Regions from separate parts of the Bacillus sp. 1A genome, predicted to be linked through region 1. Evidence: predicted binding sites of a transcription regulator. Region 1 holds the regulator's gene; the other holds the start of a gene.
What was found. The regulator LexA, encoded in region 1, represses DNA repair genes until DNA is damaged. The targets are predictions, from matches to a motif close to CGAACATATGTTCG.

Region 2: a site for LexA is predicted at 1,765-1,778, ahead of uvrB (excinuclease ABC subunit B). Genes of this name have one in related genera too.

The regions. Positions count from the first base shown of each region.
Region 1 is NZ_JBQYLZ010000001.1:2,868,892-2,872,109, reverse strand. Features, by position in the region: gene ACUN0F_RS14615 (DUF896 domain-containing protein) at 1-161, opposite strand, end outside; gene ACUN0F_RS14610 (YneB family resolvase-like protein) at 207-863, opposite strand; gene lexA (transcriptional repressor LexA) at 1,005-1,625, shown strand; gene ACUN0F_RS14600 (DUF4097 family beta strand repeat-containing protein) at 1,714-2,520, opposite strand; gene ACUN0F_RS14595 (DUF1700 domain-containing protein) at 2,521-3,063, opposite strand; gene ACUN0F_RS14590 (PadR family transcriptional regulator) at 3,056-3,218, opposite strand, start outside.
Region 2 is NZ_JBQYLZ010000001.1:1,427,360-1,430,577, reverse strand. Features, by position in the region: gene uvrB (excinuclease ABC subunit B) at 1-1,692, opposite strand, end outside; gene ACUN0F_RS07120 (hypothetical protein) at 1,968-2,588, opposite strand; gene ACUN0F_RS07115 (MerR family transcriptional regulator) at 2,585-3,218, opposite strand, start outside.

The DNA.
Region 1 (3,218 bases):
ACTTTAATTCCTTTAAGTTCGTTTAACATATTTTGACGAAATCCTTTTAAATATTGTTCACGTAGCGATTGGCGCTCACGTTGTTCTTCTTCAGTTAAACCTTCAGCTTTTGCTTTTTTCGCTAAGAAGTTAATGCGTTCAATGAGTTCGTGACTTTGCATCTCGAATCCCCCTTTTACTCAAAACTGATTATTATCATACAATAGTTAGTCCTCTTTATCAAGCAATTGCTTTGTATATTCTACATATCTTCGATGTACAGTTGCTTTTGAAACATCATGACCAAAACCACGAAGTGTTGCTGCAATTTCTTCAAAAGTTAATTCATTCCGGCGTAAACGTACAATTTCCTCAATTGGCACTTCTTTTTTCTCACGTCCTATACTTAAATGACGATTTTTCAAATTATTCTCTGGACGAAATCCTTTCTCTACCGCTCTTTGCATGCCACGTTTAATTTTTAAATTGTGGATCTTTCTTTGATACTCTTCAACAATCCCAATTATATCTAGTACCATCGAATCAGAGTCAGAGAGTTCTAATTCTCCATTATGCGTATGCGTATATACTTTTATTCCCTCTTTATGTAAACAGTGCATTAATGCAATCTTTGCATTCCCTCTTCCAAGGCGCGTTTCATCTTGTATGAGAAGTACATCAACTTGTTCATCGCGAATTGTATCTAGCACTTCTAATATGCCATCACGTTCAATTGTATAACCACTAGCCTGCTCCTCAATCACCTTTACAACATTCATTTGATAGCGCTCAGCTAAATGCAATAATTCATCTTTTTGACGCAATAATGATGTTTCCTGTTCTTCTTTTGTTGTGCTCACACGTGCATAAATAATTGCATTCATTTTGAACCCTTCTTTCTCACTATATTTTCCTTATAGTGTATCATAAATTCGTCTTTCGTTCGAACTTATGTTTGTAGAATGTTTTTTCGCATGTTATACTTATTAATAAGAAAAATGAAAGAAAACGAGGTGTTAGAAAACATGGAAAAGTTAACGAAACGCCAGCAAGACATTCTCGACTTTATTAAGCTAAAAGTACAAGAAAAAGGATATCCACCTTCCGTACGTGAAATCGGTCAAGCAGTCGGCCTCGCTTCTAGTTCTACAGTGCATGGACATTTATCACGACTAGAAGAAAAAGGATATATTCGACGCGATCCAACAAAACCACGAGCAATTGAAATTTTAGGTGACAACCGAATGGATACAGAGACACAATCTGTTATTCAAGTTCCAATTGTCGGAAAAGTTACTGCTGGATTACCGATTACAGCAGTTGAAAGTGTAGAAGATCACTTCCCACTTCCAGCTAGCATTGTTGCTGGAGCAGACCAAGTATTTATGTTACGTATTTCCGGAGATAGTATGATTGAAGCTGGTATTTTCGATGGGGATTTAGTTGTTGTTCGCCAACAACAGTCTGCATACAATGGTGAAATTGTAGTCGCTTTAACAGAAGATAACGAAGCAACTGTTAAACGTTTCTATAAAGAAAAAGACCATTTCCGTCTACAACCGGAAAACTCTTCATTAGAACCTATCATTTTAAAACAAGTATCAGTTATTGGAAAAGTAATTGGCGTATATCGTGATTTACATTAAGAATAAAAAAAGAAGATAATTACCTTATTTATATACGGTAATTATCTTCTTTTTTTGTATTTTGATAGATTTTCATACATTTTATTTCTTATGAACGAGTTTCAATCGTCACATCGCCAGCAGCTGTTTTACCACTAATCTTTTTACTACCATTGCCAATTGTTATATTTTTATTTTCTTCATTAAAAATCATTACTTCACCAGCAGCACTTTGCCCAGTTATAACTGCATCTTGTGGTTTTTCTAATAAAGTAATATCTACATCCTCAGCAGTTGAACTTGCCTCTACATCATATTTAGGATCATGATCCATAATATGCACTTCCCCGCTAGCCGACTTCGCAGTTACTTTTCCTATTACCTTCTTAAAGCTCACCTCACCAGCTTTTGAAGATCCTTCCACACTTCTTGCTGTGACATTTTTCAAATCTACTTCTCCAGCGAGTGTCCCAACACTTACACAATCACTTTTCACATCACTTATTTCTATTTGTCCAGCTGATGAATTTATTTTTATCTCTTGGTATGAACGTTCAGGCACGAGGAGAGTTATTGTAGACGTTTGAAATCTAAAATCGTAAAAAGAAAAATCAAATGAAGCACCTTTTTCTCTTTCCCCAATAATTTTTAATGTGTCACCATCTTCGGCAATACGAACCTCGTGTTTACGTACATCTCCTGATTGCTTTACATAAAAAGAAGAGTCGGGAGATTTTTGGACAACAATATCCCCAGCATCTAACTTAACTTCTATATTTTTTAGTGTTTCGTTTTTAATTACGTCTTCTTTATTTCCTTCTTCTGCAGTTTGCACTGCTTTTTCATATGTTTGTGAAATCCCTATTACTCCAATAATGATACAAGCGATAGCTACTAATAATATTTTCTTCATCATCTACTCTCCTTTTATCATTTTGAAGTTCCATATTACATAACGTACGCATAACTTTTTAAACCACTTCGTACTATAATAAGCGATAATACATAACAACAAACCTACCCCAACAAACGTTATACTAACGAATAAATCCAACCATATAAAAGTACCCATAAATACTTTTCCAATAACGAAAAATGGTGTCACTACACTAGCAATTCCACCGAGCCAGAAGGAAAATATAAAAGCAATAATTGCAACTAACGGGCCTAACACAATAATAAAATTAAACAAACTAAGTCCAATCGCTGCCATGACAGCCCTTGTTATATTCGGAGTAGATGGGTCCTTTTTCATTTCATCAAAGCGATACAAAGCAAGTAAGTCTTTCGCAATTACTTTCGGAGAGCCAAGGCCCTTTATTATTTCCGATTCAGTTTTTCCTTCTTCTATTCCAAACTGAAAATGCTCTTCATAATCAAATAAAATATCTTTCCTCTCTTCTTCCGGTAACTTTCTAAGATGACTTGATAATTCTTTAAGAAACTGTTCTTTACTCATCCCATTCCACCCCTTCAATAATTTCTTGTACGCCTTTTGCAAAATCACGCCACTCCGCTACTAACAAATTCAGTTGCGTTTCCCCTTGCTCAGTTAGTTGATAATATTTACGAGGCGGCCCCTCCGTAGATTCTTTCAAATACGTTTGAAAATAC
Region 2 (3,218 bases), 1.4 Mb from region 1:
AATCGCAATTCCCATCGATCTCGTTATACGATCTGCATACATAATAACGCGGCCGTTTTCATTACGTGCTGCACGACCAATTGTTTGAATTAATGAACGCTCTGAACGCAAGAATCCTTCCTTATCAGCATCTAAAATAGCTACAAGTGATACTTCTGGAATATCTAATCCTTCTCGTAATAAGTTAATACCGACAAGTACGTCAAACTTACCAAGGCGAAGGTCACGGATAATTTCAATACGTTCTAACGTTTTAATTTCAGAGTGGAGATAGTTCACTTTAATTCCTACATCTTTTAAGTAGTCCGTTAAATCCTCTGACATTTTCTTCGTTAAAGTCGTAATTAATACACGTTCATTTTTTGCAATGCGATCTTGAATTTCACCTAATAAATCATCAATTTGTCCTTCAATTGGTCGTATATCAATTGGTGGATCTAAAAGCCCTGTTGGACGAATAATTTGTTCTATTACCTCCGGTGCCTGCTCTAACTCGTACGGTCCTGGCGTTGCCGAAACGTAAATAACTTGATTCGTTTTCCCTTCAAACTCATCAAACGTAAGCGGTCTATTATCTAAAGCTGATGGCAAACGGAACCCATGATCCACAAGTACTTGCTTACGTGCTTGGTCCCCGTTATACATCGCTCTTACTTGTGGTACTGATACGTGTGACTCATCCATAACAATTAAGAAATCTTTCGGGAAATAGTCTATTAACGTATATGGCGTTGCCCCCGCCGGACGAAGTGTTAAATGACGGGAATAATTTTCAATCCCTGAACAAAAGCCCATCTCACGCATCATTTCTAAATCATAACGTGTACGTTGCTCTATACGCTGCGCTTCTAACAACTTGCCATTATCATTTAATTCCTTTAAACGCTCTTCTAATTCTTTTTCGATATTTTCAATAGCGACCTTCATTTTTTCCTCACGTGTAACGAAGTGAGATGCTGGGAAGATCGCTACATGATCACGTTCTGCTAATACTTCACCTGTTAACGCATTTACTTCGCGAATACGATCGATTTCATCGCCGAAAAATTCAATTCGAATACAATGCTCATCAAGTGATGCTGGGAAGATTTCAACTACATCTCCGCGCACACGGAATGTACCACGCTTGAAATCAATGTCATTACGTCCATACTGTACATCAACAAGTTCACGAAGCAATTGATTGCGGTCCTTTTCCATACCAACTCTAAGTGAAACAACTAACTCGCGGTATTCTTCTGGAGAACCTAAGCCGTATATACACGAAACACTCGCAACAATAATCACATCATCCCGTTCAAATAGTGCAGATGTTGCTGAGTGACGCAATTTATCGATTTCATCATTAATCTGCGCATCTTTTTCAATAAACGTATCTGTTTGCGGCACATACGCTTCTGGCTGATAATAATCGTAATAACTAACAAAATATTCAACTGCATTATTCGGAAAAAAATCTTTCAGCTCACTATATAACTGTCCTGCTAACGTTTTATTATGAGCCATGACAAGTGTTGGCTTCTGCACCTCTTTAATGACATTTGAAATCGTAAATGTCTTACCCGTTCCTGTCGCTCCAAGCAACACTTGCTTTTTCTTTCCACTATTAATTCCCTCTACAAGCTTCTCTATAGCTACCGGCTGATCACCTTGCGGGGAATACGCTGAGATAATTTCAAATTGATGTTCCACTTAAGTTCCGACCTCCTCATAAAAATCTGTATTATCATTTTACCACGAATACCCCCAAAAAACCTAAAAAAACGAACAGATATTCGGTAAAGTTTTCGACAATATATAGAAAAAGGAAGGAGAGCACACTTCCTTCCTTATCAAACCTTCTCCCGCATGAACAAACAGTAAGCACCACACTGATTAAAATTCTACTTCATTTAAAACCAGCTCTTTTTCCTACTGTCATCCTCTCCTATACAAACTATTGGTATACTAAAAAAAGCTACTTTCCACTATGAAAGTAGCTTCTTGTTCCCTTTCTCCTTCTTCGGAAAAATAACATATGAAAACGAAATAACTGTATCCACTAAAAGTATAATCGCCCAAACTTGGCTAACGCGACTCGCTGCTTTATTTAAAACAATTCCTGATTCTAACCAATTCCCCCATTGTTCAAATGGTACAAAACCGTACAGAAAGAAAAAGAAAATATGCACAACAACAAACAAACTAAGGTGTAATACCCAATTTTTTATTTCCTGTTTCGCATATGCCATACCTGTTAATTCTATCTGTTCTTCCATAATTGGCGCTGGTTCATTCCGCCATTTCGCAACTAGCTTTTGCACAAACATATCAAGCTTCTTCAAATCCTTTTTCCCGTAGAAGACCGCATATAATAAAATAATTACAGTAATGATTTGAAAGTTAGAGAACTTTCCTGTTTGATAGTAATCCACTACTGCTAAAGTTAAAATAAACACTTCATTTAAGAGTAGGACAATCCCCATAATAAAACTTGCCTTTTTCAAACGAAAACCGTAACGGAGTAAAAAGAAACTAATAGCCGATAACCAAAATACAATTTCTGCCCCAATTAAAAAATACCAACGATATTCTGCGAGTATACTCATTTATCATTCTCCCTTTCATCATAAATACGAAAAGCCTCATCCATATATATTAAAAGTTCTTCTTCAATTGGATACATGCTCATTTTCTGTGAATCTTCCTTCGATTTTCTAACTTCCCATAACTTATCTAAAAATGCTTCATCACCATTGGCCATTTCTAAACACTTCCGCATTAATTTCTTCGTTGCCCCTTGTACCTCATCATTTGCAGTTTCTTTACCATCTTTCATAAAAGTGCGAAATTGCTTTAATAAATCTACCCACTCTAAAACATTCGGATCTTCTTCACTCATATTTGGCAAATTATGAAGCAATTTTTGTTCTTCCTTTGAAAATAATTCATTTTGAAATATTTCACGTATACGAGAAGACTGTTTCGAAAGCTGAATCAGTTCAAACATAATTTTCCAATCAAGTTCTCCCTCTACATCTACCGAATAAACAACAGCTTGTAAAACACGCTCCATTCGATTAAATTTCTTTTGTTCTTCCTGTACAAATCGAAGTTGTTTTTTAAGCGAATCCTTTAAATTAAGCTCACCTTTTACTAACATATTCGCAGACTCTTTTAATGAAAATCCCATTTCCTTTAAAAATAAAATTTGTTGCAGCCGTATTACGTCAGCTTCA